DNA from 3 places in the Streptomyces sp. 3N207 genome. Region 2 is predicted to be linked to each of the others. Evidence: predicted binding sites of a transcription regulator. Region 2 holds the regulator's gene; each other region holds the start of a gene.
The links. The regulator HspR, encoded in region 2, represses chaperone genes until heat shock. The targets are predictions, from matches to a motif close to TTGAGNNNNNNNNNCTCAA.
Positions count from the first base shown of each region.

Region 1 (4,601 bases), on a different contig from region 2:
AGCCCGGCGACCCGCTCTACGACAAGGCCCGCACCGGCACCGACGCCAAGAAGGGCGACGGCTTCTTCGACATCCTCAAGGCCGACGTCAAGGCGGGCAAGCTGCCGCAGATCTCCTGGATCGCGGCGCCCGAGGCGTTCACCGAGCACCCCAACTTCCCCGCCAACTACGGCGCCTGGTACATCTCCCAGGTGCTGGACGCGCTCACCGCCAACCCCGAGGTGTGGGCGAAGACGGCGCTGTTCATCACCTACGACGAGAACGACGGCTACTTCGACCACGTCGTCCCGCCCTACCCGCCGGCCTCCGCGGCCCAGGGCCGGTCCACCGTGGACACCGCGCCGGACTACTACCAGGGCGGCGTCTCCGGCTACGCGCCCGGGCCCTACGGCTTCGGCCAGCGCGTGCCGATGCTGGTCGTCTCGCCCTGGAGCACCGGCGGCTATGTGTGCTCCGAACTGTTCGACCACACCTCCATCCTCCGTTTCATGGAGCGCCGCTTCGGAGTGCACGAGCCCCACATCTCGCCCTGGCGGCGGGCCCTGTGCGGCGATCTGACCTCGGCGTTCGACTTCACCCTCAAGGACACCGACCCGGCCGAACTGCCGGACACCGACGCCTATGAGCCGCCGGACAAGGAGCGGCACGACGACTATGTGCCCAAGCCGCCGGCCAAACCGGTGCTGCCCAAGCAGGAGGCGGGCTCCCGGCCCACCCGTCCGCTGCCGTACGCGCCGCTGGTGGACGGTGCGGCCAAGACGGCGGACGGGAAGTTCACGCTCACCTTCGGCGGCGGCAAGTCAGCGGGCGCCTTCTTCCTCGTCACCTCCGCCAACCGCACCGACGGCCCCTGGACCTACAGCACCGAGGCGGGCAAGCAGCTGTCCGACACCTGGAACACCGCCCACTCCGGCGGCAGCTACGACCTCACGGCGCACGGCCCGAACGGCTTCCTGCGCACCTTCAAGGGCCCGGGCAAGCAGCCGGGCCCGGAGGTGACGGCGCGGCACCTCGCCAAGAGCGGCGACCTCGAGCTGACCCTCACCAACGCGGGCGACACCGACTGCGGTCTCACGGTGGCCAACGCATACGGCGGCGCCAAGGAGACCCACAAGGTGCGCGCGGGAGCCACGGTCGTGCGCACCGTGAGCCTGCGGGACAGCAAGCGCTGGTACGACCTGACCGTCACCTCCGACACGGACGCGGACTGGCAGCGCCGCCTCGTCGGCCACGTCGAGACCGGCGAGGTGGGCGTCAGCGACCCGGCCACGCTGACGGACTGACCTCTCTCGCCGCCCCGCCCCACCCGGAGCCGACCCGCCGCACCCGGAACTCCCCTCCCGCCCGGAACCGCTCCGGGCGGGGAGGGAAAGGGGGAACCCGTGTGCGGCGGTCAGGTGAATCCGCCGGGTTCCGTGCTGCCTGCGCAGCATCGGGGGCAGATGCCCGTGCATGCCACCGAAGAATTTCCCTTTCCCCGCGCGTAAGGCCCAGGTGCCCGCCCTCGCGCTGCTGTTGCTGCTCGGCCTGGCCGAAGCCGCACCCTCCCAGGCGCTCGTCGCCCCGCACTCGGAGGGGGAGGACCAGGGCGAACAACGAGCGTGCTCCATGAGGACCGGCCCGCAACAGCGGCAGGTCGAGAGATATCTGGGTCTCCCGGTGGACGGCCGGCAGTCGCAGCAGGACTGCGCGGCGATCCAGCGGTTCCAGGAGCAGGAGGGCGTGCTGCCCGCGGACGGCTTCGCGTCCCCAGCCACCTATCGGGCGCTGTACGTGCGCTGGGCGGCGGGGCATCCGGAGAAGCTGCTGGCGGACAAGCACTGTCCGCCGGCCCGCGGCCGGGTGGCCTGTCTCGATCTGACCCACCAGGTGATGTGGCTGCTCAAGGGGCGCAAGGTCGTCCTCCGCGCGATGCCGGCCCGCAGCGGCGCCCGAGGGTACGAGACGCGCACCGGCCGGTTCCGTATCGTGCGCCGGGTGCGGTTCGACTACTCGGCCCAGTACCGCCAGAAGATGCCGTTCAGCCAGTACTTCAGCCGCGGCCAGGCTTTCCACGGCACGCACAAGAACATCTACAGCCCGCCCGGCTCCCACGGCTGCGTCAACCTCCGCTACGAGGACGCGGAAAACCTGTGGAGATGGATGCGGATCGGCGACACCGTTCGTATCTGGGGCCGCAAGCCGGCGTCGTGAGGAGCCCTCCACAGGGGCGGGGGCGGATCTGGGTCCGGAAGCGCTCTCACTTGACAGTGGGTGACTCAACTTTTATGCAAGATATAGAGGCACCCGGAGAGCGGCAACGGTGGGGACGCAGGAGAGGAGATTGAGGTGGCACGCGCAGTCGGAATCGATCTCGGTACGACCAACTCGGTGGTCTCCGTCCTGGAGGGTGGCGAGCCCACCGTCGTCACGAATGCGGAAGGCGCCCGGACGACGCCGTCGGTGGTGGCGTTCGCCAAGGGCGGCGAAGTGCTGGTGGGGGAGGTCGCCAAGCGGCAGGCCGTGACCAACGTGGAGCGCACAGCACGCTCGGTGAAGCGGCACGTGGGCGAGCCGGACTGGCGCTTCCCGGCGTCCGGCAGTGTGGACGGCAAGCAGTACACCGCGCAGGAGATCTCCGCGCGGGTGCTGCAGAAGCTCAAGCGGGACGCAGAAGCGTTCCTCGGGGACGAGGTGACGGACGCCGTCATCACCGTGCCCGCCTACTTCAACGACTCCCAGCGCACCGCCACCAAGGAAGCAGGCGAGATCGCCGGGCTGAACGTCCTGCGGATCATCAATGAGCCGACCTCCGCCGCGCTCGCCTACGGACTGGACAAGGAGAACGACCAGACGGTCCTCGTCTTCGACCTGGGCGGTGGCACCTTCGACGTCTCGCTGCTGGAGATCGGCGAGGGCGTCGTCGAGGTGAAGTCCACCTCCGGCGACACCCATCTGGGCGGTGACGACTGGGACCAGCGGGTCGTCGATCATCTGACGAAGCAGTTCAAGAACAACTACGGCGTCGATCTGGCCCAGGACAAGATGGCGGTGCAGCGGCTGCGTGAGGCGGCCGAGAAAGCGAAGATCGAACTGTCCGCCACGACCGAGACGACGATCAACCTGCCGTACATCACCGCCTCGTCCGAGGGGCCGCTGCACCTGGACGAGAGGCTCACCCGCGCGCAGTTCGAGCAGCTGACCTCGGACCTGCTCGAACGGTGCGAAGGCCCGTTCCACAGCGCGGTCCGGGACGCGGGGATCAGCGTCTCCGCCGTCGACCACGTGATCCTGGTCGGCGGTTCGACCAGGATGCCCGCGGTGACGGATCTGGTGAAGAACCTCACCGGCAAGGAACCGCACAAGGGCGTCAACCCGGACGAGGTCGTGGCCATCGGCGCCGCCCTCCAGGCGGGTGTGCTCAAGGGCGAGGTCAAGGACGTCCTGCTGCTGGACGTCACCCCGCTGTCCCTCGGTATCGAGACCAAGGGCGGCGTCATGACCAAGCTGATCGAGCGGAACACCACGATCCCCACCCGGCGCTCGGAGATCTTCACCACCGCCGAGGACAACCAGCCCTCGGTGAACGTGCAGGTCTTCCAGGGCGAGCGGGAGATCGCCGCGTACAACAAGAAGCTCGGCATGTTCGAGCTCACCGGGCTCCCGCCGGCGCCCCGTGGCGTACCGCAGATCGAGGTCGCCTTCGACATCGACGCCAACGGAATCATGCATGTCTCCGCCAAGGACCAGGGGACCGGCAGAGAACAGAAGATGCAGGTCACCGGCGGCTCCAGCCTGCCGAAGGAAGAGATCGACCGCATGATGCGGGAGGCCGAGCAGCACGCCGACGAGGACCGCCGCCGGCGCGAGGCCGCCGAGACCCGCAACCAGGCCGAGACCCTCGTCCACCAGACCGAGAAGTTCCTCGCGGAGAACGAGGACAAGGTCCCCGCGGACACCCGGTCCGAGGTCGAGGCAGCGGTCGGTGACCTCAAGGAGAAGCTGAAGGCGGAGTCCGCCGACAGCGACGACACCGCGGCGATCCGCGCCGCCACCGAGCGCGTCAGTACGGTCAGCCAGAAGCTGGGCCAGGCCATCTACGCAGGCGCCCAGCCCGGCGCCACCCCGGGCCCCGCCGCCCCCGGCCCGGACGGCACCGGTGCGGAGGGCGATGTCGTGGACGCGGAGATTGTCGACGACGACAAGCGCGGCTCGGACTGAGTCTGGAGAGGGGTGCCCCTGCCTGATGTCCGCAGGCTGCGGGTGCGTTGTGGTTCCTCGCGCAGTTCCCCGCGCCCCTTCGGGGCGCGTGCCCCTGCGCTGCCCCATGCCGGGCAAGGTCAGGCGTCGACGGCCAGCCGGATGCCGAGGCCGACCAGGACGGTGCCGGAGATCTGTTCCATCCGGCGCCGTACGGACTGCCGCCGCAGCACTCCGCCGACCCGCCCGGCCAGGGCGATCAACGGCAGGTACCAGATCAGGTCGACCACGACCCAGATCACCGAGAGGGCGAGCAGCGTCGGGAGGACGGGGGCGCCGTCGGGCACGAACTGCGGCAGGAAGGAGACGGCGAACAGGCCCGCCTTGGGATTGGCGAAGTTGGTGACCAGCCCCTGCCAGAA
Region 1 is NZ_JBQQBV010000011.1:184,128-188,728, forward strand. It holds gene ACTWP9_RS19090 (phosphocholine-specific phospholipase C) at 1-1,283, shown strand, start outside; gene ACTWP9_RS19095 (L,D-transpeptidase family protein) at 1,453-2,193, shown strand; gene dnaK (molecular chaperone DnaK) at 2,329-4,200, shown strand; gene ACTWP9_RS19105 (LysE family translocator) at 4,320-4,601, opposite strand, start outside.
Region 1: a site for HspR is predicted at 2,244-2,262, ahead of dnaK (molecular chaperone DnaK). Genes of this name have one in related genera too.

Region 2 (4,601 bases):
AGGTCGGTGCCGAACTTCTCCAGGGCCTTGTAGGTGCCCTCGGGATCCGGGCTGGTGATGCGCCTGCTGCCGCGCTGCGCGCTGAAGGCGTCCAGCAGCTTCCTGTCGTCGGCGCCCTGCTGCTTCAGCAGTTCGGCGACGGCTCCGCCCTTGGCGGCCAGTGCGATCAGCAGATGCTCGGTGGAGACGAAGCTGTCACCGAGGTCCTTGGCGCGCTGTGCGGCGTCCGCGATGACGGCGAGCAGGTCGCGGTCGGCCTGCGGTCGGCTGACGGTCCGGCCCTGCACGGTGGGGAGCGCCGCGAGCTGCCGCTCGGCGCCCGAGCGCAGCGCCGCCTGGTCGGCCTCGACGGCGGCAATCAGGTCCTGGATGTTCTCGTTGTCCTCGCCCGTGAGCAGGGCGAGGAGCAGATGGGCCGGCGTGATGTCGGGGTGGCCGTCGGTCACCGCCCGGTCGTTGGCCGCGCTGATGGCGTCCCGGCTCTTGTTGGTCAGCTCCGCGTCCACTTCCTGCGCTCCTCCTCCAGTGCTGTCCGTAGGCGCTCCGCCATCGGCGCTTGCTACCTACAGCATGCAACAAGTTGAGTCTATTCCGCTCAATGCAAAAACGTCTACTATCGCCTTTAGTTCCCGGCCGCTCCAGGACCCGGGTACCCGCCCAACGAGCCGCCTCGAAGCGGCATTTGGAGCTGACAGAAGTGAAGATTGGCATTGCTGGCATCCACCGTGTCGCCACGGTGATGCTCACCTCCGGAGCCGTGCTGACGACGGGCGCGCTGGCCGCCCCGGCCGCCACGGCGTCCCCTGCTGCCGCCGTCACGGCGAAGAAGCCGTCCATCACCGCCCGCGGCGGCTATGCGATGAACAGCGGCACCGGGAAGAGCCTCTACACCAAGGCCGCCGACACCCGGCGCTCCACCGGCTCGACCACCAAGATCATGACCGCCCGGGTGGTGCTGGCCCAGAAGAACCTCAACCTGAACCGCAAGGTCACCATCCAGAAGGCGTACAGCGACTACATCGTCCGCAACACCGCCTCCTCTGCGCGGCTGATCGTCGGCGACAAGGTCACCGTCCGCCAGCTGCTCTACGGGCTGATGCTGCCCTCGGGCTGCGACGCGGCCTATGCGCTCGCCGACACGTTCGGCAAGGGCAGCACCCGCAAGGCACGGGTGAAGTCCTTCATCGGCCAGATGAACACCACGGCCCGGAGCCTCGGCCTGAAGAACACGCACTTCGACTCGTTCGACGGCATCGGCAAGGGCAGCAACTACTCCACCCCGCGCGATCTGACGAAGCTCGCCCGCAACGCGATGAGCTTCTCGAACTTCCGCTCGATCGTGAAGACCCGCTCCACCAAGCAGAAGACGGTCACCAAGAGCGGCGGCTACCGCACTATGTCCTGGACCAACACCAATCCGCTGCTGGGCGGCTACTCGGGGGCGCTCGGCGTCAAGACCGGCTCCGGGCCCGAAGCCAAGTACTGCCTCGTCTTCGCCGCCAAGCGCGGTGGCAAGACGGTGATCGGCACCGTGCTGGCCTCCTCCTCCGCCGCGAACCGTACGACGGACGCCAGGAAGCTCCTCTCGTACGGCTTCGCCAAGTAAGCCCTCACTGGCCGTTGCGGGGCCCAGCCCCCCCTCGGTTGTGGGCACGTTGCGGGGCCCAGCCCCGCCCCCCGGTTGTGGGCATCTGTTCCGCCAAGGGCGGAACGGGTGGGCACAACCGGGGGCACCCGGCAGCGGCGGCGCACCCCCACCGGCGGGCGCCGGCCCCGGTCGCGGGTGCGGTGATCGTGCGTCTGCGGCCCCGTTGTGCCCACCCTCCCCCAGCCCCTCGGGCGGACCGAGTGCCCACAACGGGTGGCGGCGGGCCGCGGCCCGCGCTCCGGGGAGACCGAGGGGTTACTCCCTCGGTTTGGGGCGCCAGACGACCAGGGCGCTGGAGGAGCGCACATCCTCGTACGGCACCAGATCGCGCCGGTACGAGGCATGCACCTGCGCCTCGCGCTGCTGCATCGCCGCCGCGGCGCCCTCGACCGCGGCGGACAGCTCTGCCACCCGCTGCTGAAGCGCCGCGACCTGGTTCTCCAGCTCGATGATCCGCTTGATCCCGGCGAGGTTGATGCCCTCGTCCTGGCTGAGCCGCTGCACCTCGCGCAGCTGCTCGATGTCCCGCGCCGAGTAGCGCCGGCCCCGCCCGGGCGTGCGGTCGGGCGAGACCAGCCCCAGCCGGTCGTACTGCCGCAGGGTCTGCGGGTGCAGACCTGAGAGCTGAGCGGCGACCGAGATGACGTAGACCGGAGATTCGTCCGTCAGCTCGTACGCCGCAGAGCGCCCAGCCACGAATGCTCGTCTGCGTCCGTCCCGGCCGTCCACCTCAGTCTCCCTTCGCTGCCTTGAACAACGCGGCCCGCGGATCCTCTCCCGCTGTCGCGTCCCGGTAGGACTCCAGGGAGTCCTGCGCCTTGTCGTCCAAATTCTTGGGCACCGCGACCTCCACTGTCACCAGTAGGTCGCCGCGGGTTCCGTCCTTGCGGACCGCGCCCTTGCCCCGGGCCCGCATGGTGCGCCCGGACGGCGTGCCCGGCGGGATCTTCAGGGTGACGGGCGGCCCGCCGAGCGTGGGGACCTTCACCTCGCCGCCGAGCGCGGCCTCGGGGAAGGTGACCGGCACGGTGACCGTCAGATTGTCGCCCTTGCGCCCGAACACCGGGTGCTTGTCGACGTGCACGACGACATACAGGTCACCGCCCGGTCCGCCCCGCTCGCCCGGGGCGCCCTTGCCGCGCAGCCGGATGCGCTGCCCGTCGGTGACGCCCGCGGGAATCCGGACCTGCATCGTGCGCGAACTGGTCGCCCGCCCGGACCCCTTGCAGGTGTCGCACGGGTCCTGCGCGATCAGGCCACGCCCCTTGCAGTCCACGCACGGGTCGGTCAGCGAGAAGCCGCCGCCCGTGCCACGCGAGACCTGCCCGGTGCCCACACAGGTGGGACAGACCCGCGGGGTGCCGTTCTTGTCCCCCGTACCGGCGCACTCCTTGCACGCGGCGCTGGAGGACATCCGCAGCGGGACCGTGGCCCCGTCCACCGCCTCGGTGAAGCTGAGCGTCACCTCGGACTCGATGTCCTGGCCGCGCCTGGGCTGCGTACGGGTCCCGGCGCCGCCGCGGTTGAACAACCCGCCGAAGACGTCGCCGAGCCCGCCGCCGAACCCGCCCGGTCCGCCGACACCGCCGCCCCCGCCCTGACCGCCACCGAACAGGTCGCTCAGGTCGAAGTTGAACGTTCCGGCGCCGCCGGGGCCGCCCGGACCGCCGCCCGGCCGACCCTGCCTGTCGAAGAGGGCTCCGTTGCCGAAGAGGGTGCGCGCCTCGTCGTACTCCTTGCGCCGCTTGGGGTCGCCGAGCACGTCGTACGCCTCGGAGGCGTCCTTGAAGCGCTCCTCGGCCTTGGGGTCACCGGCGTTGGCGTCGGGGTGGTTCTCCCGGGCCAGCTTGCGGTACGCCTTCTTGATCTCGGCTTCGGTAGCGTCCTTGGGGACGCCGAGGACCTTGTAGTAGTCCTTCTCGATGAAGTCCTTGGTACTCATCCTCGACGTCCCTCCTCCCGTACGCGGTCAGCCCTCGTCCGGGCCACCGTTCTCCTCTTCAGCCGCCGGTGCCTCGGCCCCGGCCTCACCCTTGCCGCCCGTACCGCCTGCGGCACCGGGCTGCGGCTCGGCGACCCCTACCCGTGCGGGACGGATGGTCCGCTCGCCGATTCGGTACCCGGGCTGGAGGATCTGCACGCACGTCGTCTCCGTGACATCCGGAGAGTAGGAGTGCATCAGCGCCTCGTGGACCGTCGGGTCGAAGGGCTCGCCCTCCTTGCCGAACTGCATCAGGCCCATCTTGGCCGCGACCATCTCCAGCGACTCGGCGACCGACTTGAAGCCGCCCACCAGCTCGCCGTGGTCCCGCGCCCGGCCGATGTCGTCCAGCACCGGCAGCAGCTCCGTCAGCAGGTTCGCGACGGCGATCTCCTTGACCGCCACCCGGTCCCGCTCGACGCGGCGGCGGTAGTTCTGGAACTCCGCCTGGAGCCGCTGCAGGTCCTGGGTGCGCTCGTTGAGAGCCTTTCTGGTGGCCTCCAGCTCGGTGGCCTGCCCGCCCTCGGCGGCCTCGCCCTCCGGGCCAGCGCCTTCCGCCTCCCGCAGGTCCTGCGTGCTCACTTCGGCCTCGCTGCCCTGCGCTTCGCCGGCCGGCGGCGCCGCACCGGCCGCCTCCTGCTCGGCGGCGGTCCGGTCGGCATCGGTCAGCTCACCGGCGTCGGCGGGAACGTCGGGCTCCTGGAAGCCCGCGGTCTCCTCCGTCACGCCGCACCATCCTTCGGCTTCTGGTCCTCGTCGACGATCTCGGCGTCCACGACGTCATCCTCGCCGCCCTCGGGCTTGCCCGCACCCGCGCCGGCCGCGTCGGCACCGGCCTCGGCACCGCCGGCCTGGGCCTGCTGAGCCTCGGCGTAGAGGGCCTGGCCCAGCTTCTGGCTGGTGGCCGCGACCTTCTCGGACGCCTCACGGATCACCGCGGTGTCGTCGCCCTTGAGCTTCTCCTTCAGGTCC
Region 2 is NZ_JBQQBV010000012.1:74,296-78,896, reverse strand. It holds gene clpB (ATP-dependent chaperone ClpB) at 1-506, opposite strand, end outside; gene ACTWP9_RS19850 (D-alanyl-D-alanine carboxypeptidase family protein) at 698-1,606, shown strand; gene ACTWP9_RS19845 (heat shock protein transcriptional repressor HspR) at 1,904-2,377, opposite strand; gene dnaJ (molecular chaperone DnaJ) at 2,379-3,590, opposite strand; gene grpE (nucleotide exchange factor GrpE) at 3,618-4,355, opposite strand; gene dnaK (molecular chaperone DnaK) at 4,352-4,601, opposite strand, start outside.

Region 3 (4,601 bases), on a different contig from region 2:
CAGCAGCGTGGTGATCACCACGGAGACGATCACCAGCGCACCCAGCGCCGCCTTGACCGACCGGTAGGGGTCGACCGGGCGTAGACCCTCCCACAGCCGCTCCCACGCCTGTGCGCCGTGCCGGACGGCGGCCCGCTTGCAGCGGGCCAGCGCACGGTTCAGGAGGCGGGCCAGGGAGCGCGCGAGAGAGCGCGTACGGGCCGTCAGGGAGAAGGACACGGAAACGGACATCTCGCTCCGTCCCCTCCGCCGTCAGGAGCTCTCCGTCGCGGCGCCCGTCACGGGCGCCGCAGCGCCACCGTCCGGGCCCGGGGTCTCGAGGGCGTATCCGACACCGTGGACGGTGCGGATGCGCTCCGCGCCGATCTTGCGCCGTAGGGCCTTGATGTGGCTGTCGACGGTGCGGGTGCCGGAGGCGTCGGCCCAGTCCCACACCTCGGCCAGCAGCTGCTCGCGCGAGAGCACCGCGCGGGGCGAGTGCGCCAGGCACACCAGCAGGTCGAACTCGGTGGGGGTCAGATGCACGTCCTCACCCGTGACCCGCACCCGCCGCTGCGCGTGATCGATCTCCAGCTCCCCGAGCCGGAGTATGCCGCTGCGCGGCGTGTGCGCGGCCAGCGTCGCGCGCTCCACCCTGCGCAGCAGTACGTGCACCCGCGCCGCGACCTCCCGCATGGAGAACGGCTTGGTCATGTAGTCGTCGGCGCCCACACCGAGGCCGACCAGCATGTCCGTCTCGTCGTCCCGCGCCGTCAGCATCAGCACCGGCACCGGGCGCTGGGCCTGTACCCGGCGGCAGACCTCCAGGCCGTCGAAGCCGGGCAGCATCACATCCAGCACCAGCAGGTCCGGCTGCCACGCCTCGGCGGTGTCCACCGCAGCGGGCCCGTCGCCCGCCGTCTGCACCTGGAAGCCCTCGGCCCGCAGCCGTCGCGCGATGGCGTCGACGATGGTGGGGTCGTCCTCCACGACCAGGATGCGACGCTGGGCGCCCGGGGTGGTCGCGGCAGCAGCGCCGCCAGGTGTCTGAGTGGTGTTCTTCTGGTCCATACGACCCCGCCCCTGTGGCTCTTCCGGCTTTCCTGGGACAGCAGCGTAAGGGCCTGCTGACGGCTTCGGCTACGCCGGTCGTGCTGCGAAGTGGACCACGTCGGGGACGCCTCGGGCGACGGGGATCTCATCGGTCCTAACGCGGCAGAATCCCGCATTACGCAGACATCCCTCGAATGTCGGCGACGGTTGCGCCGACCACACGGCCAGTACGCCGCCGGGCGCGAGGGCCGCCCGGCAGGCGGTCAGCCCGGCGGGGGAGTAGAGGGAGGCGTTGTCGTCGGTGACCGTCCAGTCCGGGCCGTTGTCGATGTCCAGACACATGGCGTCGAAGCGTCGCCCGGCGGCCGCCGACTCGTGCACGTACGCCACCAGTTCGGCCTCCACCAGCTCCGTACGGGCGTCGGCCAGCGCCTGGCCGGAGATCGCGGAGAGCGGCCCTGTACGGTGCCAGTCGAGGATCGCGGGTTCCCGCTCGACGACGCTGATCCGGCCCCAGCGCGGCTCGCCCGCCGCCTCGGCCAGCGAGAAACCGACCCCCAGTCCGCCGATGAGCAACCGCGGTCCGGCCCGCCCGGCCAGCTCGTCCAGCGCCGCACGCACCAGCAGCCGCTCCGAGCGTCCGTCGGAGGTGTCCATCAGGAAGCACCCGTTGGCGATGATCTCGTAGTGCGCCCCCCGCTGCCGCAGCACCACCTCACCGTAGGGACCGTCCCGCCGCTCCACGGTGACCGGCGACCCGGGGGCCGACGGTCCGGTGACCGGCGACCCGGTGGCTGGCGGTCCGGCGGTCGGCGCCGACTCCCGGACCGCTGAGATCGGAGCACTGGCTGACTTCGACATGGGGGCAGGGTAGGACGATCGCCGTCGATCCTCGATGTCCTTCGCAGTTCGAGTCTGCGAGCTGGACGCCAGACGGTGACATAGGCGGCCGGGAGCCGGGAGCGATCACGTGGGTGGCGTCTGTGGACGGCGAGCTCGTGGGCACGTCCGAGCTGGGAGAGCGCGGTCGTCTTCCTGGTGCCCGAGGCGCCGCTGATGATGCCCCGGCGGGCGGAGACCTGCTGGCGGTTGAGCTGGATCAGCAGCGCCGGACTTCCTGAGACCCCTCGCAACGTTGCACCGGACCTCGCAAGGTTCACCTGCAAAGGACATCGATCGCTGACAGCGAACAGATCTCCCGGAAGCAGGGGAACATACGCAGCCTCAAAAGCATTGAGTGGGTATTACTCAACTTGCCTGCCTAGGGAGAGATCATGGCTGCTGAGTCCCTGGAGTCCACACCGCTCACCCTGCCTGTGCTGCCCATCGACGCCGAGGACGGCGTGGTGCTGCCGGGAATGGTGGTGCCGCTGGATCTCTCGGACAGCGACGTGAGGGCCGCCGTCGATGCCGCGAAGTCAGCGGCCTCGGACGCGCCGGACGGTGCGAAGCCCCGGGTGCTGCTGGTCCCACGGGTTGAGGGCAACTACGCCGAGATCGGCGTGGAGGGCCGGGTGGAGCAGATCGGACGCCTCGCCGACGGCGACCCCGGCGCACTCATCCGCGGTCTGCGCCGGATCCGCGTCGGCACCGGGACGACAGGGCCCGGAGCCGCACTGTGGGTGGAGGGCGCGCCGGTCACCGAAACCGTGCCCGACCCCCTGCCCGGCCAGGTCGCCGAGCAGATGAAGGAGTACAAAGCCCTCATCACCGACTGGCTGCGCAAGCGCGGGGCCTGGCAGGTCGTGGACCGGGTGCAGCAGATCGACGACGTCGGCCAGCTCGCCGACAACGCCGGCTACTCCCCGTTCCTGTCCACCGAGCAGAAGCTGCAGCTGCTGGAGACCACCGAACCGGTCGAGCGGCTGAGGATCGCCACGGCCGCACTGCGCGAGCACCTGGCCGAGCAGGACGTGGCCGAGTCCATCGCCAAGGACGTCCAGGAGGGCGTCGACAAGCAGCAGCGCGAGTTCCTGCTGCGCCGCCAGCTGGATGCCGTCCGCAAGGAACTGGCCGAGCTGAACGGCGACCCCGAGGACGAGAGCGAGGACTACCGGGCCCGCGTCGAGGCTGCCGACCTGCCCGAGGAGGTCAAGAAGGCCGCCCTCAAGGAGGTCGACAAGCTGGAACGCTCCAGCGACCAGTCGCCGGAGGGCAGCTGGATCCGCACCTGGCTCGACACCGTCCTGGAGATGCCCTGGAACGAGCGCACCGAGGACGCCTACGACATCTCCGGCGCGCAGGCCGTCCTGGACGCCGACCACGCCGGGCTGCAGGACGTCAAGGAGCGCATCACCGAGTACCTGGCTGTCCGCAAGCGGCGCGCCGAGCGCGGCCTCGGTGTCGTCGGCGGGCGTCAAACAGACACTGCCGCGCGCAGCGCGTCCACAACGGGTGGTGGTGGGCGACGGGCGGGCGGAGGGGCGGTGCTGGCGCTGACCGGGCCTCCCGGGGTGGGGAAGACCTCGCTCGGTGCAAGCGTCGCCCGCGCGATGGGCCGTAAGTTCGTCCGGGTCGCGCTCGGCGGCGTCCGGGACGAGGCGGAGATCCGCGGCCACCGGCGTACCTACGTCGGCGCCCAGCCCGGCCGTATCGTCCGTGCCATCAAGGAAGCCGGTTCGATGAACCCGGTCGTGCTGCTGGACGAAGTCGACAAGGTCGGCTCCGACTTCCGCGGTGACCCGGCAGCGGCGCTGCTGGAGGTGTTGGACCCGGCGCAGAACCACACCTTCCGGGACCACTACCTGGAGGTCGAGCTCGATCTGTCGGACGTCGTCTTCCTGGCCACCGCCAACGTCCTGGAGGTCATCCCGCAGCCGCTGCTCGACCGGATGGAGGTCGTCGAGCTCGACGGGTACACCGAGCACGAGAAGATCACCATTGCCCGGGACCACCTGCTGCCCCGCCAGCTGGAGCGGGCAGGGCTGGAGAGCGGTGAGGTCACCTTCGAGGAGGCAGCACTGCGCAAGCTCGCCGCCGAGTACACCCGTGAGGCGGGCGTCCGCTCCCTGGAGCGGTCGGTCCAGCGGGTGTTGCGCAAGGTGGCGGCCAAGCACCAGCTGGGCGAGGCCGAGCTGCCCTACACCGTCGGGGACGACGTGCTGCGTGAGCTGATCGGCCGCCCGCGGCACACCCCTGAGGCCGCACAGGATCCGGCGGAGCGCCGTACGGCGGTGCCGGGCGTGGCTACTGGGCTGGCCGTCACTGGTTCAGGGGGTGACGTTCTCTTCGTGGAGGCGTCGCTCGCCGACCCCGAGACGGGTGCCTCCGGGCTCACCCTGACCGGCCAGCTCGGCGACGTGATGAAGGAGTCCGCGCACATCGCCCTCTCCTACCTGCGCTCGCGCGGCGCGGAGCTGGAGCTGCCGGTCGGCGATCTGAAGGAGCGCGGCATCCATCTGCATGTGCCCGCGGGTGCCGTGCCCAAGGACGGACCCAGCGCCGGCATCACCATGACGACGGCCCTGGCCTCGCTGCTCAGCGGTCGTCAGGTGCGGCCCGAGGTGGCGATGACCGGTGAGGTCTCACTGACGGGGCGGGTGCTGCCCATCGGCGGCGTCAAGCAGAAG
Region 3 is NZ_JBQQBV010000003.1:415,935-420,535, reverse strand. It holds gene ACTWP9_RS07405 (ATP-binding protein) at 1-231, opposite strand, end outside; gene ACTWP9_RS07400 (response regulator transcription factor) at 253-1,050, opposite strand; gene ACTWP9_RS07395 (spermidine synthase) at 1,120-1,893, opposite strand; gene lon (endopeptidase La) at 2,307-4,601, shown strand, end outside.
Region 3: a site for HspR is predicted at 2,266-2,284, ahead of lon (endopeptidase La). Genes of this name have one in related genera too.